One region of the Gardnerella bivia genome, then DNA from elsewhere that is predicted to be linked to it. Evidence: riboswitches for the same ligand, from Rfam matches in the RefSeq annotation. Region 1 holds a riboswitch; each other region holds the start of a gene.
What was found. Region 1 has a riboswitch for thiamine pyrophosphate ahead of HXT27_RS00860 (ECF transporter S component). Riboswitches for the same ligand answer to the same signal wherever they lie in the genome.
Positions count from the first base shown of each region.

Region 1 (10,806 bases):
TTGCAATACTGTCTTTTAAGCCTTCCCAAGCTAAAAGCGCGCATTTTATTCTCATCGGATACCGTGAAACACCTTGTAAAACAATCGCGTCTTCTAGTGCGTTTTCTTCATCTTCGTCAGCTAAGCCTGCTCCTTTAGATTGCATAAGGCAGTGGAACAGCTTTGCGAGTTTTAGTGCTTCGTCAACGGATTTTCCTTCAACTAGATCTACCATCATTGAAAGGCTTGCTTGTGAGATTGAGCAACCGTGGCCGTCCCATTTTATGCTTGAAATTATTGGATTTTGTTCATTAGCATTTTCGTAAGATAGTGTTACTCGCATAGTCACTTCATCTCCACAAGTTGGATTGAATTGATGCGATTGACCTAAAGATTGTTTTGATTGCGTGTGCTCTTTTATGTTGCAACTTTCGTGAGTATTGTTTAGTTTTATTTCTGACTTTAAAGTTTGTTGTTCTTTAAATTCAGTGGAGTTCTTAGCGTCTGTTTCTTGTGTTTCTTGTGTTTCTTGTGGTTCTGCTTGCTCAAGCGCGTTTGTGATGTCAAAATGAGTTTTTCCATGAGGGTTTCTTGCAGCGTCTAGAATTACTTCTTGATACATGCTTTCTAAACTGTCGCTGTTTGCTTTGACGCTTATATCAAACATGTGCGCTCCTTGATTTAGCTTAAACACTTTGATGAACTCGCATTGATTTTACCAATAAATTATGTGTTTGTTGACAGTGTGTGGTGGAAGAGGTGGAGGGAATGGTGGAGGAAGAGGTGTGGTGGAAGTGGTGGTTGCAGGTTTTAGAGAAGGAATATGCCCGGGCGTGTTGAACGTTGGTGTGTGTAAATCCTTGATTTTGCAAGGTTTTAGCATGCTTTAATGCGTTTCCTTAAAGTTTCCTGAGAAAATTCTTGAAAATTCTTGAAAATTCCTGAAAACATATTTTTTAATATAAAAACATTGGTGTTTTGTATTTTTTACGATGTTTTGCTTGTTTTAGTTTTATTTTTTAGTTTATTTTATTGAAATTGTGGATAAGTGATAGTTGGTTGGCTCTTGACTTTTTCAAACGGGGGGGGGTATCTTAAAAGCAAACATCACTTGTTTATAACTTGCTGATGCACTTCTAGAACTTAATTTAAAAGTTTTTAGAAGTGATTTAGTTTTTCATTACGTCACATGGCGTAGTGGAGAAGAAGAAAGGAAATATTATGTTAAATAAGAAGGCTATTGCCGCTTTTGCTGCTGGCGCTACTTTGCTCGCCGGCATGGCTTTTGCTGCTCCAGTAGTTGCTACTGCTCCAGCTTTTGCTGAAGAAGCTAAAGAGTACACTAACGCTGACTTTGAGAAGGAACTTGCTAAAGCTGAAGCTGCTGCTACTGCAGCTGAGACTGCTCGCAAAGATGCTTACAAGGGTGATGTAGCTACTGCTTTGAAGGAAGATGGCACTGCTAAAGATGGTTATGAAGTAAAGGCTGCTGAAAAGAAAGTAGTTAAAACTCAGGATCAATCTGAAGTACAGGGCGGTTATGCTTATGTAGAGTTAGTCGCTAAGAAGGCTGCTGCTGACGCTGAGTTGACTAAGGTACAAGCTAAGGCTGTTACTACTAAGGAATATAAGGAACAGCGTGCTAAGGAAGCTAAGGAAGCTGCTAAGAAGGCTTTTGCTGATGCTGAGAAGAAGCTTGGTGAGAAGCGCACTGCTTTGAATAAGGCTTGGGATAAGTATGCTCCTTTCAAGAAGACTGTTGAAGAAGCTAAGAAAGCTAAGAAAGCTGCAGACCGTGCTTTGGAAGATTACCAGGATAATGCTTCTGAGGATTTCAAGAAGACTACAGCTTATGCTAAGCGCGTAAAGGAATTAACTAAGGCTCAGAGTGTAGCTGAAGCTCAGCTTAATAAGGCTAATGCTAAGTCTACTGCTGTTGAAGCTGCTTTCACAAAAGCTTTGAACGAATATAACGCTTTCGTTGATGGCGATTATGCGACTGCTTATAACGGTCTTGGTGATGATGCTGATGTTTTGAAGGATCCAAAGTTCCTTAAGCTTGATGCTGATGATTTCAAGCTTGGTTTGGCTTCTAGCCAGGTAACTCCAAGCGGTCACAAGCCAGGCAAGCAGAACAAGCAGAACAAGCAAAACAAGCAGAATTCTAAGGATAAAGGCAAGAACGGCGTTCACATTAACACCAAGGGTCGTAAGGGCAAGAAGCAGCTCGGCAAGACTGGTGTTGGTGTAGCATTCGCTGCTTTGGCTGCTGCTATGCTCGCTGGCATGGGCGCTGCTGTTCGCAAGATTCGTCACTAAGCTTTAGTTTTTAAAGTTTTGTGTGTATCACTTAGGCTTAAATATTAAGTTTCTAGTGTTTAAGCCTAAGTTTTGTTCTTGCACTTAACTGCTTGGCGTGTTGTTTTGTAGGGAAACTCATGCTGGTTTTACTAAATTCTTTATAACTTTACTGTTTTTAATACTAGTTTGCTGTTTTTCTTTTCTTCCTAGTGTTAAGGCTATTGTTATAGGTTTTTAAAGTTAAGTGCGTTGGCTTTTGGCTGAATACTACTAGGGGTATTCAACCAAAAGCCTTTTTTATTGCAACTTGTTTAAACAGTATTATGTTTTAAGCGTCTAGTCTGTTAGGTAATCTGCAAACATGAAATGGAATCCATTTGCCAAAAAATCCGCCGAAGCTCGCGATGGCAATAGCGAGTCTAAGCAACAACTTAAAAACAATCGTCAAAAAAACGCTCCTACACCTAAAAGAAATGTGTCGCAAGCGCAAAAGTTGCGTCCTATTGTTCCTGTTGACCGTGAAGAAAGCGCGCGCCGCAATCGCATACGCATACGTGAAAAAGAAAATGCAGAGTATGAAGCTATGCGTTCTGGAGATTTAGCTCATATGCCGAAGTATGAGCAATTGCCTTGGCGTGTTTACATTCGTGATTACGTTGATGCGAGAATAAACATAGGCGAATATTTTATTCCATTTTCACTTGTTCTTATGGTTATAATCATGTCTTTCTCGTTCGTAAGCATGAGAATAATAAGCGTTATTTTAACAGTTGTGCTTTATGTGTATTTGCTTATTTGCGCAATAGACGTATTTATTATGTGGAGAAGACTTCGCAAAGAGTTGATTAGCAAATACGGTCCGCAATCAGTAAGCCGTTCTTCTAGATCTTTCACATATGCTTGGAGTCGCGCAATACAATTACGCCGCTGGAGATTGCCGAAACCTCGATACAAGAAACACGGAGTTTGGCCTAAATAACTTAGTTTTATTCGTTTAGTATTGAAACATAGTTATTATTGATTAAATAGTAAAACACGCAAATATCAGGGATTTACACATGGCAAAAAATAATTCTGATAACACAAAATCAGCAAAAGCTAAAAGCTCGCGAAATAATATTTTTTCTCAAATCATACGAATATATAAATATACGCACAGTGATGATAAGCAGTTGCCATGGTTTCTTGCGTTAGCATTCCTAGCTCCTGTTGTTTTAGGCTTAATTATTGGATTCTTGTTGCATTGGTCAATTGTCACTTTTATTATGATGATGATCACAGCAATAATGCTTGGATTCTTACTTTTTACGATTGTTCTAACTAAGAGAGCAGATAAAGTAGGCTATGCTCGACTCGAAGGCAAATCTGGAGCTGCAATAGGCATACTTTCATCTATAAATAAAGGCGGATTCTCATTCCCACAGCAGCCGATTTGGGTAGATCCTCGCACTAAAGATGCAATTTGGCGCGGAACAGGTCATAATGGCATATTTCTTATTGGCGAAGGCAATTATGAACGCGTTATGAACGCAATGAATCGTCAAGAGCAAAGCATTAAGCACATAACATTAGGATCTTTAATTCCAGTGTATAAATTCGTTGTAGGTGAAAGCGAAAAAGAAGTAAAACTTAAAGATTTGCGAGATAAAGTACTTCATGCAAAAAGTTATCAGCAAACTAATCATAAGTTTGTGTTATTAGCGAAACTTCACCCACGCCGTAGATTCTTTATGACTAAACTAGAACTTGCAAATGTGAACAATCGTTTAAGCACTTTGCAAAGCAAAAGCGGATTTGGTATTCCTAAAGGCATAGATCCTACTAAAAAACAGCATATAAGCAGACGTGCTATGCGAGGTAAGTAAATTTAATTATTTTTTATGAAAAGCTTGCAAGAATTATTAGCAATCATTAGTGTATTATTTTTTAAATAGATTTTGGAGGATTCATGGCTACTTTAGCAGTTGAAGATGTGCGTGAGAGAGTCAAAAACGTTTTCGATGACGTGCTTTGTGTGTTAAATAAGAAGATTTCTTTAGGTGCTGTTTCTGCTAAAGGCATTACTGGAGAACATATGCGCGTTTCTGCAGAGTATGTGGCTAAAGTTTTGCGTGAAGTCGGTGTTGATGCTCGAGTTGAACAGTCAAAAAATCCAGATGGAACTGATGGTGCTTTTGAAGTAGTTGGCTCTCGAATTGTGGATCCTAGCGCTCCAACAGTGTTACTTTATGCTCATCACGATGTTCAGCCTGTTCCAGATGAAAGCGAGTGGAACACAGATCCTTTCAAAGGCACTGAAATAGATGGTCGTTTGTATGGGCGTGGCAGTGCAGACGATGGTGGTGGAATCGCGATTCACTATGGTGCTCTAAAAGCTTTGAGCGATGAACTGTGTGTAAATATTAAAGTATTTATTGAAGGCGAAGAGGAGATGGGTTCTCCTAGCTTCATACCGTTCATTGAATCGCATAAAGATGAGTTTGATTCAGATGTGATTATTGTAGCTGATTCTGGTAATTGGTCTGCAAATATCCCAAGCCTTACAACTAGCTTGCGTGGAAATACTACGTTAGATGTTAAAGTTAAAGTTCTTCATCATCAAGTTCATTCTGGGCAATTTGGCGGTCCGATTTTAGACGCTTACACGCTTGCTTCAATGCTTGTTGCTTCGCTTTATAACAAGGATGGCGATTTAGCTGTTCCTGGAATTGAATCTCAAGAGCCAATTGGTGGTTTGCAACGTGATTTAGACGAGAATCAAGTTCGCGCTGATTCGTCTGTAGTTGATTCTTATAAGCTTGCAGGCACAGGATCTTTGGCTTCAAGAATGTGGACTAAACCAAGCTTAACAGTAATTGGCATGGATGCTCATCCAGTTGAAGAAAGTTTTAATGTTATTGCTCATGAAACTCGTTTGCGTCTTTCTCTTAGAACAGCTCCTTGCCAGCGTCCGGAGGATGCTCAAAAAGCTTTAAGTGATTTCTTAGTATCTCACGCTCCATTTGGAGCTGAAGTTAGCGTAGAGCCTTTAGATAATGGCATGGGATGGGCTATGGATCCTTCTGCTATTGCTACTAAAGATGCTTTAGCTTCTATGAAAGATGCTTTTGGTGTTGAACCTATTAACAAAGGCGAAGGCGGTTCTATTCCGTTTATTCCAGAATTGCAGCGCATTTTCCCTAAAGCTCAAGTTTTAGTGACAGGACCAGAAGATCCTCAATCTAACGCTCATAGTCCGAACGAGTCTATTTCTCTTTCTGGATTGCAATCAAATATTGTGACTGAAGCTTTGCTTTTAGACAGGTTAGCTAAGTAAGTTTTGATATCTTTAAATAAGTTTGACTTTGCTTAAGTATGTTTATGAAGCTAAGTAAATTTTATTTGCTAAGTAGTTTGATTAGTTAAAGCGTTATTTTATCGTCAAATTAAACGCAAATCGCATAAATTTTAATTGAGTCTACGCAATGTCGTAAACTCTCCAACGGACACGGGTGCTTTTTTCACACGAGAAAAGCTGAGAAAAACCGCTTGAACGTGAATCCAGATAATGCTGGCGCACGGAGGTCTGTTTCCCGTGCCTCAAGTTGTGTTACGTTTTGTAGCACATGAAAGAAAGGCACTATTATGTCAGAAGAAAATATTTCTACTAAGTTAAGCTTAAGGTGGCGTGTTGCTGATATTGCAGTAGCTTCCGCAATAGCTGTTGTATCTGCTGTAATTTATTGGGTTGTTTCAGCTTTTTGCACAGTACCTTGGAATTTCCTTGAGTCAATAACTCCTGGAATGGCTGGTTTAATTAACGGCTTGTGGCTTTTTGCAGGCCCTCTAGCTGCAATCATAGTTCGTAAGCCTGGCGCTGCTCTTTATGCTGAAGTACTTGCTGGTGTTATTGAAGGCTTCATGGGTAATATTTGGGGCGTTTTAGATACGTATCTTGTTGCAGTAGTTCAGGGTGTTGGTGCAGAAATCGTATTCCTCGTATTGCTTTATAAGCATTGGAATATTTGGTATGCAACTCTTGCTGGAGCTATTTCTGGTGTTGGTTCTTGGGCATTTAGCTTTGTTAAGAACTTGCAAGGTATTGACTTATTAGGAAGTTACGGAATCACGTATCTTATTACAAGCGCTGTTTCAGGAGCAGTGTTTGCAGGTCTTCTTATGTGGTTCTTATATAAGGGAATACGTGAAACTGGCGCGTTAAGTTCCTTCGCATCCGGTCGTTAAATATCATTGCCATAAAAGGATTACTATGCCTGATGACTCTAAAGCAGAAGCTATAAGAGAAGAAGATATTAAGAATTCCGAAACATTCCTTCCGTCGGATTCTTGTAACGCTCAACTACGTTTCGATAATTGGGGTTATCGTCATGCAACTCGCAAACATTTCGCCGTTCGTGGGTTGAATCTCACTATTGAAGCGGGGCAGAAAGTTCTGCTTCTAGGAGCATCAGGCATAGGAAAATCCACTATTCTTGCAGGTGCTGCCGGAATTATAGGCAGTAACGTTATTTTATCTTCTGAAAAATCTAAAGAATCTGAAGAATCAAAAGAATCAAACGGAATGATTCCAGTAGAAGATGAAGATGGTGGAATAAGCGAAGGCTGTGTGTATGTTGACGATATTCCTGTTCGTCAAGCTATAGGAAAAGTTGGATTAGTATTACAAGATCCAGATTCTCAAGCAATTTTCCAAAGATTGGGAGATAACGTTGCTTTTGGTCTAGAAAATATGAACGTTCCTCACGAGTTGATTTGGCAGCAAGTCAATGAAAGCCTTAAAAAAGTTGGATTGGAAGGTTTACAATTACATCGTTCAACATCGCATTTAAGCGGTGGTCAGCAGCAGCGTTTGGCTTTAGCTGGAGCGTTGGCAATGAAGCCAAGTATTTTGCTTTTAGATGAGCCTACAGCAAATCTTGACCCAAATGGAGTCGATCAAGTTGTTAAAGCTGTTAAAAATGTTTTAGATTCTGCTCATTCAACAATGTTACTTGTTGAGCATCATGCTGAACCGTGGATTGACATGATTGATAGGGTTGTGGTCTTAGGTTTAGATGAAGATATTTCAGAATCTGAATCTTTAGAAGAAGTCCACGATGATGATATTGCGCGTTCCTCGTTTGCTCGCACAATTATAGTAGCTGATGGAACTCCTGATGAAGTTTTTAATAGATCTGATTTAGATTTTACAGATCTTGGTATTTGGTTGCCATCGCGTTATAAAAAGTCAGATGATATATCTTATAAATTAGATTATGACTCTTCTAATGCAAATGGTGACGTAATTCTTTCAACTAAGGATTTGTCTATAAGTCATACAGATAAACCTATTGCAGAGCATATCAACTTAGAGTTCAAATCTGGTCAAATTACAGCTTTAGTTGGAGCTAATGGAGCTGGAAAATCAACGTTATCGCTTACTTTAGCAGGATTATTGCCTGCTTTAAGCGGAAGTGTTGTTGCAAGCGATAAGCTTTCAAATGGTCTTAATGGAACTGATCCTATTAAATGGAAATCATCTCAATTAGCTAAGCGCATTTCGTATGTATTTCAAAATCCTGAGCATCAATTTGCTTGTGGAACTGTTTTGCAAGAAGTTATGCTCGGACCACTTAGAACAGGTATGAGCGATGAAGATGCTCGAAAGCAAGCCGAATCTTTACTTAAAAGATTTAGCTTGCTTCAATATGCTGATTCAAATCCTTACACGCTTTCAGGTGGTGAAAAACGTAGACTTACAGTTGCTGCGTCTTTGGCTGCTGCTCCTAGTGTGATTATTTTAGATGAGCCTACTTTTGGTCAGGATCGCAAAACATGGTTGCAAATTATCAATTTAATTGAAAGTCTTCATAAAGATGGAATTTGCATTATTGTTGTGACTCACGATAAAGAATTAGTTAATGCTTTAGGCGCTCGCGTGATTGAGTTGTGTGCAGAAAATAGTTCTTGTGACTCGCGTAACTCTGATTCTGACTCTGATTCTGACTATAATTCGTTTAAAGATGAATTATCTTCAAGCGCAAGTAATACATCTAAAATTAGTGTGAGTGACGTTAATTTGCGTTCCGAAAATCCAAGGAAATCAAGCTATTCTCCGTTACTTGCATCTATGAATCCTGTGTATCGAATGATTGGCGCATTTCTTTGTTCAATACCATTGCTTTTCACTCTTGATTGCGTTTCTGCATCTTGTGCTTTAGCCTTAGAGTTCATTATTTTTGCTTGCATAAAAATTCCGCCTTGGAAAGTTGCTTACTTATCTTGGCCTGTGTGGATAGGCGCTCCAATGTCTGCTCTTACTGTTTTACTCTATGGTAAATCTGGTGGAAACACTTGGTTTCAGTGGGGAATGATTCATGTTACAGACAGATCCTCATCTTTAGCTCTTGCAACATTTTTAAGAATTTTGGCTATTGGAATTCCATCAATCGTAACTGTGATAGGAATAGATGCAACTGATTTAGCAGATGCTTTTAGTCAAATATTGCATTTTTCTGATCGTTTTGTGTACGGCGGATTAGCTGGAATTAGAATGTTTAACGTATTACAAGATGATTGGCGAGCTTTAAGTGCTTCTAGGCGATCTCGCGGTATTGGAGATGGGAATAAGTTAAAGGCATTTTTCCCTCAAATGTTTGCTTTGCTTGTTCTTTCAATTCGACGTTCTACAACTTTGGCTGTAGCAATGGAAGCTAGAGGATTTGGTGGATTTAATCCAAGATCTCATGCAAGAATTAGCAAAGTAAAAGTTTCTGATTGGATTTTAATAATTGTTTGTGTGATTATTCCGTTGATTTCATTAGCTGTTTCTATATACACAGGTTCGTTCGCATTATTTGGTGGAAGTAATTAAAAGTAAATTACTATTTTTATGTATAGGTTTATTTAGTGTTCTTATTGCGTTTGTATTGTGCTTATATCTTGTGAAAATGTCCATTATTATGCATAAATTTATGTTCTGTATGCTTTCGATAAGTAGATGCCGCGTAGTTTGCTTATCATCAGTCTAGCCTGCTTTATTTAAGATTTGGCAGATGGAAGCCCTGAAAAGCAAACTTTTTGGGAACGATTAGTCAAAGTAAAATCGCAATTTAGTTGATTTACTTTTGATGTAGCTTACGCCGATACGCGGTGGCGAGGAGGAATTATTATGGTGAATGCTGTAGAAGCATTTGATGCTAAGCATCTTAAGTCTGCTGAAGAAATCCCAGCTTTCCGTCCTGGTGACACTGTTGATGTAAACGTGAAAATTCAGGAAGGTAACAATTCTCGTATTCAGACTTTTACTGGTGTTGTTATCGCTCGTAAGGGTGCAGGTGTACGTGAAACTTTCGTAGTTCGTAAAGTAAGCTTTGGTACTGGTGTTGAGCGTCGCTTCCCACTTCATTCCCCAGCTATCGATTCGATTAAGCTGGTTCGTAGTGGTCGCGTTCGTCGCGCTAAGCTTTACTACTTGCGTTCTTTGCGTGGTAAAGCTGCTCGTATTGCTGAGCGTAGAGATAACTCTGCTAAGTAATACTTGCTTTAGCGTATTTGTTTGTTGAGTTAGCGTTTACTGTGATATCACTTTTATTGATTATATTGTGATTGATCAGTAAACGTTGCTTATAAAAGTCTTATTGTGCAAATGTGTTATGCGCTATGAGTATCGCTTTAAGATTTATTTAGTAGCGCTTTAGAGCTTTTATTGTATTTGCAAAATGCTAAATAGTATGTCAAAGGATTTATATGACTGCTGACAACATGGATGAAATCGATAATCACATCGTTACAGTTGCAGGGCATGGCATAGATCCTTCTCCTGTTCCTCAAGATGAGGATGCGGAGGATGCGAGCGCGCACGAAAGTTCTCGTAAAAATTCTACTAAAGATTCTCGCAATGGTAAGCATGCTAAAGATAGTAATCGTTCTGAAAAAAGTTCATGGCGTGAGATACTCGCGTGGTATGTTACTCCAATAGTTTTGATTGTTCTTATACGCTTGTTCGTTTTGGGAGCATACACAATCCCTTCAGGTTCTATGCTAGAAACAATTCACATTGGAGATAACGTTATTACTTCTAAGCTAACTCCTAAGATTTTCTCTTTGCATCGCGGAGATATAGTCGTTTTTGAAGATCCTGCAAATTGGTTAAGTCAAGACTCGCAAAATAAAGCTGGCATTCTTGGCTCAACTCGTGGAAACCTTATTAAGCGTTTAATTGGTTTACCTGGAGATACTGTTGAGTGCAAAGGTAAAGGTGAGCCGATTGTTGTAAACGGCGTAGAAGTGTTGGAATCTTCTTACATTCGGCCTGGTGTAGATCCTAGCGATTTTCCATTCAAAGTAAAAGTGAAACCTGGTCATGTATTTGTTTTAGGAGATAATCGCTCTAATTCTGCTGATTCGCGTTATCACAGGAATGACGGTGATGACGGCTTAGTTCCTATTTCAAAAATAGAGGGAGTAGCTGTTGCTCGTTTCTGGCCGCTTAATCGCATTGGGTTATTAGATTCACATCATGATGCTTTTGAAAAAGTCCCTAAT
Region 1 is NZ_CP058399.1:171,460-182,265, reverse strand. Features, by position in the region: gene sufU (Fe-S cluster assembly sulfur transfer protein SufU) at 1-646, opposite strand, end outside; gene HXT27_RS00880 (hypothetical protein) at 1,201-2,298, shown strand; gene HXT27_RS00875 (DUF3043 domain-containing protein) at 2,642-3,259, shown strand; gene HXT27_RS00870 (DUF4191 domain-containing protein) at 3,339-4,145, shown strand; gene HXT27_RS00865 (dipeptidase) at 4,229-5,596, shown strand; TPP riboswitch at 5,758-5,860, shown strand; gene HXT27_RS00860 (ECF transporter S component) at 5,905-6,504, shown strand; gene HXT27_RS00855 (ATP-binding cassette domain-containing protein) at 6,530-9,133, shown strand; gene rplS (50S ribosomal protein L19) at 9,431-9,796, shown strand; gene lepB (signal peptidase I) at 10,009-10,806, shown strand, end outside.

Region 2 (10,806 bases), 370 kb from region 1:
TAAAACATCTTTGTTTTTACACTAAACCAATAAAACCATACTAGTAAAGTAATCAATCACATAAATTAAAACTTATCACATAAATTAAAAATTACATTAACTAAATAAAACTAAATCAGCGGATCAAGTAGACCAAGTTGCGAATCAAACTAAATCAAACTAAATCAAACTAAATCAAGAAAAATCAAGAAAAAGTTATCTCAATCATTAGTTCTAGTTACAGTACTATCAATAGTTTTATCATAGGATTGTATAGTCAAATTATCTGGTTTATCTGCTTTATGTAGCGCATAAGACAAATCACTATACCAAGGAAGCTGAGTATGCAATTTGCTATTGGAATTACTATCTGCAAATTCATTAAGCACTTTACCTGTTACAGCTTCCGGATGCTCAACTCGAACTGCTTGCTCACCTGGAAACACAAATCCTAATCTGTATCTAGCACGTGTAGCAACATAAGCCTTATCATTCCAGCGATTTATATTGTTAATCAAATTATTTCTATGCGCATCAAGCAAAGTTTTTTCATGCTGTAATGCGTGGAATTCTGCTAAACTTAGAGCATAACTACGAATAGTAGCAATAAGTTCTATAGAACCTAAAATAATCACAGAAAGTAAAGCCGCAAAAACTATAGGACCAGAAAAAAATTTAAGATTTTTCTTACTGCTTTCTTTAGTATCAGCATTCAGCGCCATACGACGTTTTCTCATACTCATACTTCTAACCTACTTGTCATATTCGACGTATTAACACAAAATAAAATCAAATATTAAAACCACTATTTAACCCAATAAGAACGATTTATTATGTCAATCATATCTACTAATTGGCGAGTTTCTGCTACATCATGAACTCGAATCACTCGCCCTCCTCGCATAAACATAGCTGATTGCGCAACTAAAGTGACAGGCAATCTATCTTCTTTATCGAGATTAAATAATTTCTTTCCAAATCCTTTTCGAGAAATCGCAACTAATATTGGCCTGCCGAAACGATGTAATTGATTTATGTTTCGCATCATTGCATAATCTTGTTCACCATCTGCAACTTTTGCATAGCCAATACCTTGATCGAGTATAATCCTATTTTTATCAATTCCAGCATCTATAAGCATATGCAAATTATCTTTAAAAAATTCGCACATAGAGCTAGTTAAATTATCGTATTCTTTATCTCTGTTGCTATGCATTGTGACTAAACCAACATTAGACTCAGCCATAAGTTTTACTTTTTCAGGAGTATCAAATGCGCGAACATCGTTTACAATATCCACTCCTTCTTCAACAGCTTTCTTCATAACAGGAAGTTTATAAGTATCTACTGCAACAGCTACTTTAGGATAATTATCGTGAATATAGCGTATAGCTGGAATAACACGCTTGATTTCATCTTCTGGAGAGATTTCTAAATATCCGCCTGGTTTAGTTGTCTGACCACCAACCTCAATAACATCAGCACCTGCATCAATCATTTCTTCAATATGATCTTTTACTTCTTTTTCGCTTTGATATTTTCCACCATCATAGAAAGAATCAGGAGTAATGTTCAAAATCGCATAAACAATAGGCTTGTCTATAGTATCAAAACAGAATCTTCCAGCATGCCAAATTATAGATTTTTCACGCAAAATTTTATGAATACTTTCAAGCAAATCTGCGTCATTGTTCCATAATTTTTCGCATTCGCTTAAAAATGGCTTAAGCGCAATTAAAGGTAACATAAATTGAACACAAGATTCTTTTACATAATAAGAAACATCAAAATGACACAAAAAATCAACTATTTTTTTAGTGTAATCAACTGGAATATCTTCCCATTGCAATGCTAATTGCTGCGATTGTTCAACTTGATCTAAAAGCACTTGCTCTGCAAAACTTTTAGCTTCAATATTTTGTACTAAAGTAATTTTCATAAATATTCCAGCCTTTAATTAAAAACTTCGCTACTTTTTACAATTTTAATCCAATGAGAATCATTTATATAAGACAATTTTTCTTCTAATAATTCATGATATTCTGGATCATCCTTACTAATTTCTAATAATGGGATTATAACAAACTTGCGATTATCTCTCTCTTTATGCGGAATAGTAAGATTTTCACTTTCAAAAACGCATCTATCGTAATCAATAATATCTAAATCAATAGTTCTAGGACCCCAACGAATGATTCTTTTTCTATGCAAACGTTGCTCTATTTCGTGAATGAAATCTAAAAGCTCATAAGGAGTTAAATCTGTACGGAATTTAAGACCTATATTATAAAAACTATCTTGCTCAATATCTCCAACTGGCTCAGTTTCATATACGGAAGAAACAACAACACCGCTTATATGAGAATCTTCTTTTAACATTGATACAGCTTGTTGCAGATTCTTTAAGCGATCCCCCATGTTACTTCCAGCGCTTACGTATACTAACGAACTCATAAATCCCCCCAAAATAGTGTATCTAATTGTGATTTTAAAAAAGGAACACGTTCGACTCATAACATATTCAATTATTCAATTATCTATTAGCAAATAATTGAATTGTTTTTCAAACATTTCCATGTTTAATTATATACGGCTATTAAATAATACACTTTCATATAATTATTTATATATGTTAAATTGAACACATAAAACTTCGAAAGTTAAATTGAACACATAAAACTTAGCGAATATGCAAAGACGGTCAATTACAAAAGCAATCGACCGTCTTATAAATATTTAATAGCTTTTACTAAATACTTATTAGATTTTAATATGCTTAACTTGCAACACTACTTAACGTATTTCTTGCAAGCTTTGAAAGCATCGTAACCAGCGTACTTAGCAGTAGAGCCAAGCTCTTCCTCAATCTCAAGCAAGCGATTGTACTTAGCAATGCGCTCACCACGAGCAGGAGCACCAGTCTTGATCTGACCAGTGTTCTTAGCAACAGCGAGATCAGAAATTGTAGTGTCTGGTGTTTCTCCAGAGCGATGGGAAACCATAGAAGTGAAACCGTTCTTGGTTGCAAGTTCAATTGCATCAAGAGTTTCAGTAACAGAACCAATCTGGTTCAACTTCACGAGCAATGAATTAGCTGCACCAAGTTCAATGCCCTTAGCCAAACGCTTTGGATTAGTGACGAGCAAATCATCACCAACGAATTGCAAACGATCACCAAGACGCTTGGTGATTTCTGCCCAATCATCCCATCCTTCTTCCTGGAATGGATCTTCGATGGAAACAATTGGATACTCGTTAATGAGCTTCTCGTAGTAATCAAGCATATAAGCAGATTCACGATCTTCACCATCAAAACGATACTTTCCGTTTTCTTTGTTGTAGAATTCGGAAGAAGCAACATCAAGAGAAATACCAATCTGCTTTCCTGGCTCATAACCTGCAGCTGCAATTGCATCCATAATATACTTCAATGAATCCTCATTGGACTTCATCTTTGGAGCAAAACCGCCTTCATCGCCAAGGCCAGTAGCTAAGCCTTCCTTCTTCAAAACGTTCTTCAAAGTATGGTAAACTTCAACGCCAGCGCGCAATGCTTCACTATAAGTATTGAAGCCGTATGGAGAAATCATGTATTCCTGAATATCGGTTGCAAAATCAGCATGAGCACCACCGTTCATGATGTTCATATTTGGTACTGGAAGAATGTGACCATTCGTGCCACCAATATAACGATACAATGGAAGTTCTGCAGATTCAGCAGCTGCATAAAGTGCAGCAAGAGAAACTCCAAGAATAGCATTAGCACCAAGCTTGCCCTTGTTTGGAGTACCATCAAGCTCAATCATTGTTTCATCAAGAGCGCGCTGATCAGTGGCATCCATGCCAATAACCTTTGGCGCGATTACTTCGTTAACAGCCTTAACTGCTTGCAAAGTACCCTTGCCTTGGTAGCGAGACTTGTCGCCATCACGGCGCTCCCAAGCCTCAGCTTCACCAGTTGAAGCACCTGAAGGCACTAAACCGATGCCTTGAGCACCATCTTCAGTTTCCAAATAAACTTGAACAGTAGGATTTCCACGAGAATCCAAAATTTCGCGTGCATATACGCTTTCAATAGCTGCCACAACTACTCCTTATAACTTATGGGTTGTGATGACTCTTCCAAGATTAGTGCGTTTTATGGACGTTATAAGATAGAATCGCACATTTATGCCGTGAACGTTCACATAAATTAAATAACAATCTAAAATAAATCAAAATATACTTAAAAATTTTAACTAAAAGCATTTTTAAGAGCAACAAATAAACTTTGTAATAGATTTCATAAATCTCAAAAAATTTTAAATAAGAGTCAACAAAAACTTTAACTAAGACATGTAACAAAAACTTTAACAAAAACTTTAACTAAGACATGCTAATACACATGCTAATACACATGCTAATACACATGCTAAAACACAAATAAAAACACAAATAAAAACTACACAACTTTTAAAAAATCCTTACATTCTACAACACTTGTCCATACCCATAAGCGATAATTGGCACGGACACGGGGTGCGCAGTATGTCATGCTATAACCAATAATTTATAGCGTATTGCGCTGAGATCATACTCGTCGAACCTGATATAGTTAGCACTATCGAAGGGATTGTCGAATGAGTTACCATTCGCATGACGAAGCAAAAAAGATATTGAAGATTGTATGCAATGTGTTGTCTTCATGCAAAATTTGGATTTCTACAATTGTAATTTTGCTTTTGTGGTTTTTCACTACACTTTCTCCAATTGAAAATCGAGCTTTACCTTCCCCTCTTGAGGTAGTGCAAGCATTTATTGACTTAAATAACGAAGGAATACTTATGCCTTCATTGGCAATAAGTATTTTTCGAGTTATTGCAGGACTATTATTAGGTATCGCTTTCGCTGTTCCAGCCGGGCTACTCGCAGGAGGCAGTAAACTTGGCAATACAATAATTGACAAGCCAAGCCATATGCTACGTTCAATACCATTCCCAGCTTTAGCTCCATTATTCATTATTTTTCTAGGAATAGATGAAATGATGAAGATTGCTCTTATCGCCGTTGGAGTTTTTGGACCTATGTATGTAAATATCCGCGATGGAGTTAGAAATATTGATCCAAAATTATTAGAATTAGCTCAAGCTTATAACGTTAAAAAATCAACTATTTTTACAAAGATTTTGCTTCGTGGCACATTACCAAGTTTTATGACTGGTTTACGATTCGCAATATCTGTTGCTTGGGTAGCTTTAGTAACTTGTGAAACAGTTAATTCTTCAATAGGACTTGGATATATTCTTGCTCGCGCTCAACAATTCTTTAGACCGGAACAAACTATGGCATGCATTATTTTATATGCAATTGCAGGTCTTAGCTCAGAATTTACAGCAAACATATTTGAATATGCTCTTATGCCAGAGCGAAGAAAGCGAAAAAGAAAAACTAAAAAAGAAGAAATTAAAAACTAAAAGATAATCACAAAATAACCAAAACAACATAAAACAAAAGGAACTAATTATGTTTAATTTTAATGCGTCAAACATAAGTAAACGCGCTTTAGCTGTAACATGCGCCCTCTGCGCAACAATAGCTCTTGCATCATGTGGTAGCGCTCAACAATCTAAACAATCATCTTCATCAAGCAATGGAACTATGCGTGTAGCATATCTTTCAACAGCTAATTATCTAACAACTTTGAAAAATGATGATTTTGCACAAAAAGAATTTGGCAAATCAACAGTAAAATTTACAGGACCTTACGCTCCACTAGACGCATATGCTGCAGTAAATAGCGGAGCTGCAGACGCTTCTTCAACAGGAACTACTCGCTTTATTGATTGGGCTTCAAAAAATCAACCGTGGGTTGCATTCGCTATTGAATACTACAACGGAGATTCTCAAGGAATAGTAGCAGCTCCTAATAGCGGTATTAAAACACTAAAAGACTTGTATGGAAAGAAAATTGGAATCATAGCTAAAGGTGGAACTGGAGATTACGTAATTCACCGTTCATTTGAAAAAGCTGGACTAGACGTTTCTAAAGTTCAAGAAGTTGAAATGAGTCCTAAAAACTTCCAAGTAGCTTTCACAACTAAAAAGATTGACGCACTAGCAACATTTGACCAGAATTTAGCAGCAGCTTTAGCGACTCCAGGATCAAAACGAATTGTTAATGCTAAAGATTATGGAAATCTAAACGTTTCTATACACATGGTTTCTGCATCATTTGCTAAAAAGCATCCAGATTTAGTTAAGAAAATGTATCGCGCATTAGTTAAGGAAGCCCAAAAAGCAAAGAAAGATCCTAGCGTGATCACTAACGCTTATAAAGAATTTGGTGCATCTGAAAGCACGCTTAAAGAAGTCGCAAAGTTCTACGTTCCAGACATTCTTCCAATTGATGCAAAAGGTCGCGAAATGTTGACAAAACAAGCTGAGCAGGAAGTTAGATATGGATTTATTAAATCCGTTCCTGACTTCACTAAATCAACTATTGATTGCACTAAGTGATTAAATACAAACACACTTTACATTTCTAACATAGTGAGATAAACGTGATAACAAAGAATTCGTATGCTGATTTGCAAACTAAATCACAAGATTTGGCAAAATCTTCTATTGAAATTAACGATTCAAATAACTATGAGTGCGTTAATCTTCAGCACATACGCGTTAGTTTTCAGGAAAATAAAGAAATACTGAAAGACATTACGTGCACGATTCAAAGTGGAACGTTTATCTCACTTATAGGTAGATCTGGTTGCGGAAAAACAACACTTCTTAAAGTGATTTCTAACTTAATAAAACCAGATTGCGGAACGATAAAAGTCACGCAACATCAAGCAATAGGATTCCAAGATGCACGACTTATACCATGGTTACCAGTATGGCAAAATGTGATTTTTGGAATGGAAGGTAATAAATCTAATCTTAAAACTATTGCACAAAACGCGCTTAAAGATATGCAACTAAACGATTGTGAATCCAAATGGCCTTCAGAACTTTCAGGAGGACAAGCACAAAGAGTTTCATTAGCGCGAGCTTTAGTTCATAATCCTGAATTATTATTATTAGACGAACCTTTTGGCGCTTTAGACGCTTTAACTAGATTAGACATGCAAGATCTTTTAGATAACTTAAAACAAAAACATGGCTGGACAGTAATAATGGTAACTCACGATATTTCTGAAGCAGTTCGTCTTTCAGACAGAATTCTTATGATGAAAAATGGAGTTATTGCTAAAGAGTGGAATATTGACCGCACTAAACTTGACTCGCAAAAACGTCCAGAAAATCATACGATTATAGAAGACGAACTTAGACTTGCATTGCAATAAATCACACTAAAATTACCAAGCTAAATCTAAAAGCAATTGTTTAGCCCATTCAAGTACTTCAGATTCGCTCATAGAAACAGAACCCAATGATGATTCAAATGGAGCAGGAATCATAAGCATATGTGTTAAAGGACGATATTGTATCCCCTTATAAATCCTCTTCAAACGCATTAACAACGATTCTTTAGGGCTTAATCCTATAATTCTCACGAATTTCCCTTGTGCAGCAATTTGAGTAATACCTAATTTACTAGCAGAAAAACGCAATCTAGCAACATCGCACAAAGCTTCAAAAGATTTAGGAGGATTACCGTAGCGGTCAGATAATTCGTCTTTAATTTCCTTCAAATCTTCATCATTGCGAGCAACAGAAAGCTTTCTATACGCTTCTAAACGCAATTTATCGCTGTCAATATAAGAAGTTGGTATAGAAGCTTCTATTGGCAAATCAATACAAGTAGATACTTCTTGCACACGCTCAGGCTCTTTAAACTTTTCAACAGCCTGAGAAACCATACGAACGTAAAGATCAAATCCAACTCCCTCAATATGTCCACTTTGTGCATCTCCTAATAAATTACCTGTTCCGCGCAATTCTAAATCTTTCATTGCAACATCAAAACCAGAACCAAGAGAAGTATGCTGAGCAATTGTTGCTAATCTATCGTGAGCTTGCTGAGTCATAAGCTTAGAAGGATCATAAAGAAAATAAGCATAAGCGCGCTCGCGTCCTCTACCAACTCTTCCACGCAATTGATGTAATTGACTTAGCCCAAATCTATCTGCATGATCAACAATAAGCGTGTTCGCGTTAGAAATATCAAGACCAGTTTCAATAATCGTAGTGCATACAAGAACGTCAATATCTCTATGCCAAAAATCTCGTATTACTGCATCAAGCTGCTTTTCGCCCATCTTACCATGAGCAACAGCTACTCTTGCTTCAGGAACAAGCTCATGAATTTTAGATGCAACACTTGAAATATCTTCTACTCGATTATGAACATAAAATACTTGTCCTCCACGCAACAATTCTCTTTTAATACACGCAACAACCTGCTTTTCATCATAAGAACCAACATAAGTTAAAACAGGAAGGCGATCTTCTGGAGGAGTAGCTAAAGTTGACATTTCACGTATGCCAGTTACAGCCATTTCTAAAGTTCTAGGAATAGGTGTTGCAGAAAGACTTAATACGTCAACGTTTGTTCGCAAAGCTTTTAACGTTTCTTTATGTTCAACACCGAAACGCTGCTCTTCATCAATAATCACTAAGCCTAAATCTTTAAATTTAATACTAGGATTAAGCAATTTATGCGTTCCAATTACAACATCAACGCTTCCATCAGCTAGACCATCAATAGTTTCTGAAAGCTGCTTAGACGTTTGGAATCTACTCATAGCAGCAACTTTTATAGGAAAACCTTCGAAACGAGATGTAAAAGTTTCATAATGTTGCTGAACTAAAAGAGTTGTAGGAACAAGAACAACAACTTGTTTAGAATCTTGAACAGCTTTGAAAGCAGCACGCAAAGCAATCTCTGTCTTACCAAATCCAACGTCCCCACAAATCAATCGATCCATAGGAATCGACTTTTCCATATCTGCTTTTACTTCATCAATAGTAGTCAACTGATCTGGAGTTTCTTGATAAGGGAAAGCATCTTCAAGCTCTTTTTGCCAAGGAGTATCTGCACTAAAAGCAAAACCTTTTGAAGAAGCACGCGCAGAATATAATTTGATTAGATTTTCTGCAATATCTCTGACATGACTTTGCGCTTTTGCTTTAGTTTGAGCCCAATCTGAACCTCCAAGCTTATTAAGCTTTGGTATTTCAGCACCAATGTATTTACTCACTAAATCAAGCTGATCAGTTGGTATAAAAAGTTTATCAGCAGGAGAATTTCGTTTACTTGGAGCATATTCAATAACCAAATATTCTCTAGTTGCATGAGAATTACCTGTTGATATTTCCCTCTGTTTCATGCCAATAAAACGACCTATACCATGCTGCTCATGTACAACAAAATCCCCTGGTTTAAGCTCCATTAAATCAATAGATTTTTTACGGCGTTGAGGTGTTTTCAATTGGCTAGAACTAGCACTATGACCTGTTAAATCACGCTCAGTAAAAAGTGCAATTTTCGCAGCAGTATCTACAAAACCATCTGAAATACAAGAAACAATTTTGCTAAAACTTGCAACACCAGTTTCATAAATCGAACGAGATATACGAGATAAAGCACCCGGCGCAGAAGCTGTTACAATAACTTTATAACCTTCGTCAATCAATCCAGATATTCCACTAGAAATCTTAGACGCATCGCCACGAAATTCTTTAGCATTTTCAATTGGCAAATCAATATTATTTGGAATAGTTTTATCAATACCAAATGATGTGAGATTCCAAATATCATGATTTGCATACGACAAAGAATTTATAGAAGAATCAAAATCAAGGAAACTAGCTTGATCAAAGCTAATAGGTGCACCCGATCCGTGACCAGTTGCAGCAACATGCCAACTAGCTGCCAAAAATTCGTTTGCTGTTCTAGATAAATCTTCTGCAGCTCTCCTACATTTTTCTGGATCTGAAATCATAATAATTGAATTCTTAGGAAGCATATTAAACATTGGATGCATATTCTTCGCAAGAACAGGCATTAAAGATTCCATACCCTCAACAGGTATAGAATTTGCAACAGATTCTAAAATATCTTCTGCGTTAGGTATAGAACCTATAAGTTTTTTAGCACGAACACGAACTTCATCATCAAATAACAATTCACTACAAGGCGTAACCCATACGCTGTCTATATTTTCTCCATATGTACGCTGATCTGAAGCGTGAAACTCTTTAATTGTTTCTATTTCATCACCAAAAAATTCGATACGAATAGGGTGACTCATAGTAGGTACGAAAACATCAATAATTCCACCTCTAACAGCAAACTCTCCACGCTCCATAACTAATTCCACGCGAGAATATGCTTGGTTTATAAGACGTCGAATTACATATTCCATAGCAATCTCTTGATTGCGCTTAAAAACCAAAGGCTCAATATCACCTAAACCAGAAACAACAGGCTGAATAAGAGAACGAACAGGGACTACAAGTATTTTTATTGGCCCAAACATCGAATCATTATTATTAGGATGACACAGACGACGAAAAACAGCCATTCGATTTGCAACAGTATCTGCTCTAGGCGAAAGACGTTCGTGAGGTAAAGTTTCCCAAGCTGCTAATTGTTCAATATTGTGAGCATTACCATTATCCCAAGCTCTAAGAGATGTTACAGTATCTTTAGCATCGCGCTCAGAAGGCACGATCATCACAACAGGTTTAATCTTAGATACTGCTAGTGCTAAAGCAGGTCTTATGCCTAAAGGAGCGCTAATAGTAAGAGAGTAAATATTAGAATTATTTGAATCTATAACTTTATTTTCTTGTGATTTAGATTCACTTTTACTATTTTTAAAGCTTTCAAAATCTAATTTTTTA
Region 2 is NZ_CP058399.1:1,436,069-1,446,874, forward strand. Features, by position in the region: gene HXT27_RS05690 (septum formation initiator family protein) at 201-722, opposite strand; gene folP (dihydropteroate synthase) at 785-1,918, opposite strand; gene folK (2-amino-4-hydroxy-6-hydroxymethyldihydropteridine diphosphokinase) at 1,933-2,433, opposite strand; gene eno (phosphopyruvate hydratase) at 2,769-4,064, opposite strand; TPP riboswitch at 4,484-4,609, shown strand; gene HXT27_RS05710 (ABC transporter permease) at 4,599-5,432, shown strand; gene HXT27_RS05715 (ABC transporter substrate-binding protein) at 5,482-6,474, shown strand; gene HXT27_RS05720 (ABC transporter ATP-binding protein) at 6,567-7,301, shown strand; gene mfd (transcription-repair coupling factor) at 7,314-10,806, opposite strand, start outside.
Region 2: linked by a shared signal. The riboswitch ahead of HXT27_RS05710 (ABC transporter permease) and the one ahead of HXT27_RS00860 (ECF transporter S component) in region 1 are both predicted to bind thiamine pyrophosphate.

Region 3 (10,806 bases), 740 kb from region 1:
GTATTAAATTTTTTAATAGACGTTAATAAAGGTTGAATTATGCAAATCATCGTCAATGGTGAAACTATTCAAGTGCAAGATGGCTTAACAATTGCTGAGCTTATTGCGAAACGATATGGCTCTGATGCGGGTCCTGGCATAGCAGTAGCGATTGGCGATGATGTGCTAACTCGTGCTCAATGGAAATCAACGCTTATATGTGATGGAAATCAAATTGAGATTCTTAGCGCAGTACAAGGCGGATGACTTTAAATAATTTGAGTATCTTTGTAAAAATTTATATAAAAGGCTTAAAATGACAGAAAATAATTCTAAAGACAATGTAGAAGAGAATAGTGATTCATGGCAGCTTTGCGGCAAAACCTTACATTCAAGGCTTTTGCTTGGCACTGGTGGTATGACTAGCATTGACATTATGGAGAAGTCGCTTGTGGCTTCGGGTGCACAAGTCGCAACTGTTGCGCTCCGCCGTCATGCAAAAACTGGAGTTGATATTTACGGCATGTTGCAGCGTCATAATATTAACGTTTTGCCTAATACTGCAGGATGCAAAACTGCTCATGATGCTGTTCTTACTGCAAAAATGGCTCGCGAATCTCTTGGAACCGATTGGATTAAGCTTGAAGTTATTGCAGACGATGATACTTTGCTTCCAGATACTCGTGAAGTTTTGATCGCTGCTGAAAAGCTTGTTGAAGAAGGCTTTAGCGTGCTGTGTTACACGAATGACGATCCAATTGTGGCTCGTAGATTAGTTTCGCTTGGTGTGAAAGCTATAATGCCGGGCGGTGCTCCAATAGGTACAGGGCTTGGAATTTTAAATCCTAGAAATATTGAGCTAATTGTTCAAGAAAGCAATGAATCAAATATTCCTGTGATTTTGGATGCAGGCGTTGGTACTGCTTCAGATGTTGTTAAAGCATTTGAACTCGGATGTTCTGGAGTGCTTCTTGCAAGTGCTGTAACTCGTTGCCAAGATCCTGTGAAGATGGGTTATGCAATGGCTGCTGCAGTGAAAGCTGGAAAGCTTGCTCATGATGCTGGTCGTATCCCTAAGCGTGAACATGCACTTGCTTCTTCTCCTGTTGAAGGTCGCGCTTGGGCTGACTCTGTATTATAAGTGATTAAATGTTGATTGATAAAACTTATGATAACGTGCAGGAGCTTGAGGATGAGCGTACTTGCCGCAACAAGCTCTTGCCGTATTTTACTTATGAGCATCAGAAATTATTGCGTAATGCGAAAGTTTGTATGATTGGCGCTGGAGGGCTTGGTTCTCCATGCTTGCTTTCTCTTGCTGCTGCTGGCGTTGGTGAAATAACTATTTGTGATGATGATGTTGTTGAGCTTTCTAATTTACAAAGGCAAACTTTATACACTGTTAATCAATGCGGAGAATCTAAAGCACAACTTGCTAAAAAGCGTTTGCAAGCTTTATCTCCAGGATTAAAAATAAATCTTGTGTCACGTTTTAATAAAGATAACGCTGAACAACTTGCAAAGAATCATGATTTAATAATTGACGGCTGTGATAATTTTGAAACGCGTTTTTTGATTGCAGATACTGCTTGGAGTGTAGGAACTCCAGAAGTTTACGGTTCTGTGCTCTATTATGAAGGTCAAGTAAGCGTTTTTGTTCCATTTAAAGGTCCAAATTTACGAGATTTGTATCCTTGCCCTCCTCCTGAAGAAATTGTTCCAAAGTCTGCCGTTTTAGGCGCTACTGCAGCTATTATTGGTGCAATGATGGCTACTGAAGCAATAAAGCTTATAACTGGTTTAGGTCGTCCTCTTATCGGGGTTTTAGCTCGTTATAATGCTTTAGATAATTCTTTAAGGCATTTCAAGTTCTCTTCTTGATTTTTTACTTTGTTATTACGTCTTTTAGAGTTTTTGCAACTTCTTTAGGGTTTTTTGCGCGCATAAGTGCAGAAACAGTACATACTCCATCGATTTCGAGATTTCTAATAGGGAATACTGTATTTTCGTGGATTCCTCCGATAGCTAATGTTTTTACACCCATTTTATGAGCTACTTTAGCTACTTCATTAACTCCGTCAATTCCAAGTGGTGGCACATCGTGTTCTTTAGTTGTTGTAGCGAAAGCTGCTCCAATACCTATTACATCTGGAAGAGGTACATCGTGTTCTTTGCACTCTCTATAAGCTTTTTCCATTAAATCAGGTCTTGCACAAGATAATCCAACCATCCATTCTGCAGGAATCTGTTTGCGTGCTTCAACGAATGGCATATCTTTTTGACCTATATGCAAATTAAATCCGAGTTTAGAAGCAACGTTGACTGAATCATCAATGAAAATAGGTACATTTGCATGACGTGATTTTATTAACGCTTTTCTAAGTTTTATAGCTTTAGAAGAAATTGTTGCATCGTCACAATATTTATCTCGTAGTTGTAATACAGTTACTCCGCCTTCTACGCTATCTACAGCTACGTCTTCTTCAGCACGGTTGCTCATTTTAGGATCAGTAACTAAGTACAAAGTCCAATCTGTTGGTTCAATAGTGAACTCTATATTTGTGAGTTCTAGCATTTTTTCAACGCTTAGAGTTGATAATGCGTCAATCCACAAAGTGCGGAATGTTCCTGGTGCTATTGAAAGTTGTTCAGCGTATGATCCTGCAGCTTTAGCGTGAACGTGAGCTGCTACTGTTGCAGCTAATGGTCGTTCTGGGTTTGCTCCAACATAAGCTGCTATTAGTGCTCCAAGAGTGCAACCAGTGCCAACCACTTTTGTCATGATCTTACTTCCGCCTGTTATTCTAGCGAAGCATCCGTGTGCGTAAACTGCGTCTTCTACTCCAGAAATTGATATAACAGACCCGTATTTTTTGGCTAGTTTTCTAGCTGCTTGGATAGCGTTGTCAACTGTATCTTTAGCGTCAACGCCTTTCATATCGCTTTTTATTCCTGAAAGAGCTAGAATTTCAGACGCATTAGCGCGTATAACAGTTGGATTATGTTTTATTATATCTTTTACAAAATTATTTCTAGTTTCTAATGCTTCTAATCCAATTCCAACAGGATCTAAAACCCATGGAGTTCCTGATTCTTCACAACCTTTAATAGAACTGTATATTGCGCGCGATCTTGAATCTTTTTGGAATGTTCCAACGTTTACGAGCACTCCGGATGAGATTTTTGCAATATTATATGATTCTTTCGGATCGCATACCATAATAGGAGATGCTCCTGCTGCTAACAGTGCATTAGCTGTTATGTCTTGCACAATTATGTTTGTTATGCAATGCGTTAAAGGATTATTTTTGTGTACTGTTTCAATACATTTTCTTACGTCATTTATAAACATTCTTTTGCGCGCTTTTTTTGAAAATGATGTATCGAAATATGTATTTTCGTTTTTAATCATGTTTTCGTGTTTGTTATCGTTATTAAGCATTTTATATGATATTCCCTTCGCTAGTTCTAGCTAGATCAGGTTCAACGGGTGTAATCTCAGCGCATTTTGCGCACCCCGAACCGTGATATCACGCGATGTCATGTGATATCTAGATTTTTGATTTTATCGCTTTGGATGTATTTACTGTATTCGAGTTTTATGCATATTTTGATTGATATTGATAATTTGTGTCTATATTTTAATTGTATATAATTGACTTATAGTGTTTATTTTAGGCGTTTTATTTCGTTAAAATACATTGGAGAAGAAGATATGAATTGCTCGAAGTGCGGATATAATAATTCTGAGGATTCTAAATTTTGTGAAAACTGCGGTAATAATCTTGTAAGAAAAGATGATTCAAATTCTAAACCTACATACATTCTAGATCAGCAAAAGTCGTTATCGAATCAGCCGAATTTTAGTAGAACTAATCAATCTACTCAATTTAGTAAGGGTTTAGCGTTTAATAATTCTCCGAATAATCTTTCACGATTCAATAACACTAATATTTCTGCTTCTAGTGGAAATAATAATTTAAATAATAATGATATTAGTTCTAGCAATGTAAATCCTCATACAAATAATCCTCATACAAATAATCTGAATCAGGCTCCGAATCAACCTTTGCATCAACCTTCTTTTGGAAACGGTTCTTCGTCTTCTTCGTCTTCTCAATCTTCTCCATACAGTCAGTCGAATCAATACCAATCTTCACAGTATTCATCTAATCAAGGCTACGGTTATCAGCCTAATTCTCATATGAGTCAACCAGGATCTGGGCAGTCGTCTTATTCTAATTCTTATCAAAATAATGGTTCGTATTCGCCTAATAATTCATATTCAGTTGGGAATAATCCTCAATATTCTAGACCGTATGGCGCTCCTCAATCAAATCCTTCGTCAAATTATCCAACAAGACCTTACGGAAATCCTAAAGGAATTCCTTCAAATAGTGCGTCTTCGTCTGCTGGCGTTCAATCTTCTGCTGGAGTTCCTGCTCAATCGTCTGTGACATCTAGTTCTGTGCCATCTAGCTCTGCATCATCTAGCTCTGCATCATCTAGCTCTTCTGTACCATCTGGTTCTTCGCCGTATTATTATTCGAATTCTCTTAGTTCGACACCTAATGATGCAATGGACTCTGCTATTTCATCTATTGCTAATGGTTTTAAGAATGTTGCTTATGGTACTAAGAATGTGTATTCAAAAATTGTTCTTTGGCCTTTGTGGGTGAAAATCGTATCTGTGATTTGCACGATTCTTATTATTACTGTTCCAGCTGGATTGATTTCCTATTATAATTGGGTAAATCGCTTCCAAATGCCATACGGTAAACTTCGTTCAGCGATTACTCAAAACGTAGCTGATAATTACAAAATAAGAATTGTTGGCTCTGACGTTAGAGATTATCCTCATGTTAAATTGTATTTTTCTGTGACAGATAATACTGGAGAATCTTTGGAGATTGAATCTCCAACTGCAGCTATTAAAGAAAAAGTTGGTAAAGGTTCAGATATTGAACGTAGAATTCGCAATATTGAGCGTATAAAAGACAAGCAAGGCGTTGGCTATGAAATTATGCTCGATAAGTCGTATTCTATGTACAATTCAATGGACATCATGAAAAATACAATGAAAGACTTCGTTAGAGCTCTTAATTATAAAGTTGGAGATAAAGCTGAAGTTATTTCTTTTGATACTTATTTGATGTATATGGCTTCTTATACGAAAGATGAAGATAATCTTCTAAACGGCATAGATAATATGGAGCCTTACGGTAATACTGCTTTATACGATGCTTTGTACACTGGCGTTACTAATGCTTCTAAAAGAATTGGAGCTAATTGCGTTATTGCGTTTACAGATGGCGAAGATAATATGAGCCAGCATAGTATGGATGATGTAATTTCGTTTGCAAAGGATAAAGGTATTCCGATTTATTTGATTGGTACTGCAGATGCGAATACAACTTATTTGCAAACTATTGCTGAACAAACTGGTGGATACTTCTGGAACTTGAAATTTATCAAAGATATGAGCGAGGTTCTTGATCGCATTAAAGCAAACCAAGATAATGTTTATTGTCTTGAATACGATTCTGATTCTTCTGCTGACCCATATGCAGATCGTGTTATTTCTGCTCTTCTTGCTGATTCTAAGCATAGTTATTCTGGCGGAATAGGCGATGATCTTCCGTTTAATCCTATTAGAGGAGAAAAGGTTCAGAAAGCTTCTTACACAGTTCATAAAGGCGATGTTACTTGGACTGAAGCTAACGCTGCGTGTATGCAAGATGGAGCGCATTTAGCAACTATTCCTACTAAAGATGAAGAAGATAAACTTATTCAATTAGCTGAAGAAAATGATATTAAGTATGTTTGGATCGGTGGATATACGTCTGAGCGACCAAATGGAGATGTGTTCGCGCATTGGATAACTGGTGAAAAAACAACTTATACAAATTGGATGCAAGGTGAGCCAAGTCGTAATGATCGAGATGGTTCTCCTGAGTTTTATCTTATGTTGTGGAAAGTTGGGGATCAATGGTCTTGGAATGATGAGAGGGATAATCTTTATAATTCTTCTTATTTGCATGACACTTTTTCCGGCAAAACAGGATACATTTGCAAAGTAGATTCTAAGAATTGATGAGTATTTTAAACTTTTATAAGTTTATAAAAGTTTAAATTATTGATAAGTTTAAGCGCGTAAAATCAAAACGTGGTGGTGAATATGTTTAATTGCAAAGATCCGCGGTCTTCGGCTCACTCGAACCCACGCATAAGACGTGATGCAAATCGCGCAACGCGTGTATGTATGCGGCGTGTTCACAGCTTTTCGTTGCGAAATATATTTATAAGTTTTGTGTCTGTAATTGCAATTATTTCTGTTATATCTGTAATTATTTTTGGCGCTTATAAAATTTATGAAAATAGTTTGCCTAGCGGTTTTAATGCATCTTCGCGAGAAAGTATACTATCTAATTCTAGAGATAAATCTCATAATGCTACAAAAAAATATCGTTTTCGTTTTAATGTTTCAAATGAAGAAGTCGATAAAATACTGAAATCTATGACTCTAGAAGATAAAATTGCTCAAATGTTTATGGTAACTCCTGAACAATTGATTGGTGTGAAGAATGCTGTTACTTCCACAAATAGAGCAACATATAAGAGATTTTACGCGATTCCTGTTGGCGGAATCATGTATAAGTCCGAAAATTTGTTAGATCCAAATCAAACTAAAAATATGATATCTAGTTTTCAATCTTTAAGTCAATCTAGAGTTAGTTTGCCTGCATTGATTTCAGTAGATGAAGAAGGTGGAACTGTAGCTCGTGTTAGTAAAAATCATGCTATGAATGTTAAAGATTCTCCTAATATGAGCGATGTTGGTGCGTCTAAAAAGACTATCAAAGCGTTGCAAATTGGAAGATATATGGGCAAGTATCTTTCTGATCTAGGATTTAATGTTGATTTTGCTCCTGTAGCAGATGTTTTAACTAATCCGAATAATGAACTAATGCGTAAAAGATCATTTGGTTCTGATCCTAATCTTGTAACTAATATGACTTCTGCTTTTACACAAGGATTGCAATCTTCTAATATTTTTGCTACTTATAAGCATTTCCCTGGTCATGGTTCTACTAAAGAGGATTCTCATAAAGGTATTACTATTTCTGATCTTAATGAAAAAGAATTGGAACATGTTGATTTGAAACCATTCAAAGACGCGTCTGAAATTGGAGTGCAATTTATTATGGTTTCGCACGTGTCTTATCCGAAAGTTACAGGCGATAATACTCCAGCGAGCATGTCTGAAAAGATTGTTACAGGTTTAGCTCGTAAAAAGTTGAAGTATGACGGTGTTCTTATATCTGATTCTATGGGTATGGGTGCTATAACTAATTCTTTCTCATCAGGTCAAGCAGCAGTTCAAGGTATTCGTGCTGGATTAGATATGCTTTTGTGCCCTCAAGATCTTTCTGTAGCTTATAAATCCGTATTGAGAGCTGTTCGAAATGGTTCTATAAGTGAGAAACGTATTGACGAGTCTGTTCGCCGTATTATTAGAGTTAAGTTGCATCTTGAATCTTCATCTTTAAATTAGTTATTTTGTTTTGCTTTTTTTGTTTTATTTTTTTGTTTTATTTTATAGTTTTTCAAGTTGTTTTGTTTCGCTATATTTATTTTTTATTCAAATTATATTTGCTTTTGTACGCTTATAGTGTTAGCATCAATGACAACACAAACTTATATCTTATTTGAATTAAGTTTTGTGAATAACCACTGTAAGTGTATGAATTTGGGAGGTAGATATCATGCGTAACATGAATGCTCAATCTCTCGATGTTCGTAGTGCTGTTCGTATGTGGTGGTGGCAGACTTCTCTTTGGCGTAAGTTTACTCTGAAGTTTTAGAAGCTGCACAAATAAAGTAAAGCTTGTAAAGACCTCCGGGTAAACCGGGGGTCTTTTTGTATAACAAGCTTAATTTTCAAAATCACAAAAATTCGATTGCGCTATATTCGCTTATAGAGCATAAACAAGGAGAGAAATCATGGATAACGAAATGAATGAAAAAAATGGAGTTGACGCTAATATTACCAATCCAACAACTTATGACGCATCATCAATGATGCAAAATGTGAAAGTAAAGCATCATGCTTTAGATATTACTTCATTAGTTTTAGTTGCAGTTTTATTTGCTGCAGGATGCATTCTTGATTTTACTGTTGCTAAACCTCTTCGTATTGGAAATATCCAGCCTGAGTTTGTTATTGCTTCCTTCTGCTTGGCGATTTTATTAGTTCGTCCAAAGATTTATCAAGGAGCTATTATTGGAGCCCTTGCTGCAACATTAATTCAACTTAATACTTCGATTCCATTCCTTGAATATGCGTGTGATATTCCTGCTGCAATTATTATGACAGCTATTTTAATTGGATATGTCCATCTCTTCCCAAAGGATGCTGCTCGTAAAGTAAGTGTTTTCCCATTTATTGCTACTTTTGTTACAACAGTAATTTCTGGCTGCATTTTCGCTTCTATTGCTACTTGCTTTATTATGCATTCCCCAGAAATGATAATAGGAATGTTGCCAATTATTTTTGGCACTGCTGCGTTTAATGCTATTATTGTTGAGATTCTTTACACTCCAATAAGGCTTGTATTGCATAAGTAAGTGAATTCAGCTACGTAAAATGCATGTAATTTTATTTGTTATTATTTGTAGGCATAGTGTGCGTAGTTATGAATTAAGCGTAGTTATGAATTAAGCGTAGTTATGAATTAAGCGTGGGTTGGCACTAGCTATGAATGTAGTTAGTGCCAACTTGTGGCGTTGTTTTATGCAAAAATTCGTGTGTTTGTGCGAGTGTGTTAGAGTTGAGAATTGTTATGCAAACAAAAAAAGAAGAGATTTCAGACAATCGCTTACTTGAACGGACGGGACAGCGTAAAGAGATTATGGAAGAAACTCATGATTCCAACAGTGTTAAGCCATTGCTTGAATTAAACGATGTATCTTTTCAATACATTATTCATCGTGATGGAAATAATGAGTCTAAAGATAAGAAACATAATGAAAGTAATCTTAACTTTGCTCTTAATAAAGTAAATCTTAGTATTTATACAGGTGAATTTGTTGGAATTATTGGACCAAGTGGCGCTGGTAAAACAACTCTTGCTTCGCTTTTTTCTGGTGCTATTCCTCATCATTATTCAGGACATCTTTCTGGAACTGTGAATATTGCAGGATATGACACTAATAGTCTTGAACTTACTAATATTGCTTGCTTAATTGGTTCTGTTATTCAAGATATTGACGCTCAAATGGTTGCTGCAAATGTGGAAGACGAGTTGCTTTTTGGTTTAGAAAACTTTTCAGTTCCGCACGATGAAATCCTTCCTCGTATAGAGAATGCTCTTGAAACTGTTGGTATTACTAACTTGCGTAATCGTGATTTAGATACGCTATCTGGAGGTCAGAAGCAGAAGGTTGCTATTGCTGCTATTTTGGCTTTAAAACCTAAAGTTATGGTATTAGATGAGCCAACTTGTGCGTTAGATCCAGTTTCTTCTCGTATGATTTTCGATGTTTTAAGAGATTTGAATAGAAACTTTGGTATTACTGTTGTAGTAATTGAGCAAAAAGTGGCTTTATTAAGCGAGTATTGTAAGCGTCTTATTGTGCTTTCTAAAGGTGAGCTTGTGATGGATGCTCCTACAGGAGTTGCTCTTAAAAATGCTGATTTGCTTAGTGAAGTTGGTATCAATTATCCGCGTACTACTCATCTAATTAAGCAATTGCAAGAGGAACAAATTTGTAGTAATTCTGAGCTTACTGTTGGAGTTGAAGAAACTGTAGATACTATTGTTAAAACTTTGCAATCTGATATTCCTAATACTTCTAATACTTCTGATTCTTCTAATTCTTCTAATACTTTTGATTCTTCTAATATTTCTGAAACTTCTGATGAAAATAATGCAAATATTTTAGAATCTGTTAATGAACTTTCTGACTCTCGCATTATAAAATCTAATAGTTTTGCAAATCCATGCTTATCGCTGAATCATGTGAGTTTTGCTTATACAAATGGTGTTAAAGCTCTTGAAGATGTTTCATTTAATGCAAACAGTGGTGAATTGATTGCGTTAATTGGAAGAAATGGCGCTGGTAAAACAACTATTACAAAGATTATCAACGGTTTATTAAGACCTACAAAAGGTAGTGTAATAATCGATGGAATTGATACTAAAACGCTACGAATCAGTCAAATAGCAAAATATGTATCTACATTATTCCAAAATCCTGATTATCAATTATGCAAAGAAACTGTTCTTGAAGAAGTAGCTTTTAGTTGTAAGTTAATTGGTGAAGATTCTAATCAAGCTCAAGCGCATGCAATGGAAGTTATTGAAAAACTTAATCTTAACCCTCTTGATATTCCGTTCATGTTGTCTCGCGGTCAGCGTCAAATGGTCGCATTGGCTGCAACTGTTGTAACGTGTCCTAAAATACTAGTTCTTGATGAACCGACTTGTGGTCTTGATTATCGCGAATGCGTTCGAATTATGCAAGTAGTTGAAGATTTGCGAGATCATGGATGTTGTGTGATTATGGTTTGCCACGATATGGAAGTAGTACTTGATTACGCAACTCGTCTTATAACAATCAATGATGGGAAACTTATTATTGATGGATGTGCTCGCGATGTTTTTGAAAATCCAGAAGTTACTAAAGCTGCTTCATTATGTCCGCCATTACTTTGTTCTGTTTCTAAAGGTTTAGTTGAGCACGGTTTTAAGCAATGTGATGGTTTATATGTTAGATCTGAACTTGTAGAAGCATTGCGAAACGCTAAATCGCGAATAAATAGAG
Region 3 is NZ_CP058399.1:1,068,506-1,079,311, forward strand. Features, by position in the region: gene thiO (glycine oxidase ThiO) at 1-1, shown strand, start outside; gene thiS (sulfur carrier protein ThiS) at 40-246, shown strand; gene HXT27_RS04240 (thiazole synthase) at 296-1,120, shown strand; gene HXT27_RS04245 (HesA/MoeB/ThiF family protein) at 1,129-1,860, shown strand; gene thiM (hydroxyethylthiazole kinase) at 1,865-3,421, opposite strand; TPP riboswitch at 3,416-3,509, opposite strand; gene HXT27_RS04255 (VWA domain-containing protein) at 3,695-6,073, shown strand; gene HXT27_RS04260 (glycoside hydrolase family 3 protein) at 6,158-7,534, shown strand; gene HXT27_RS04265 (hypothetical protein) at 7,984-8,607, shown strand; gene HXT27_RS04270 (ABC transporter ATP-binding protein) at 8,892-10,806, shown strand, end outside.
Region 3: linked by a shared signal. The riboswitch ahead of thiM (hydroxyethylthiazole kinase) and the one ahead of HXT27_RS00860 (ECF transporter S component) in region 1 are both predicted to bind thiamine pyrophosphate.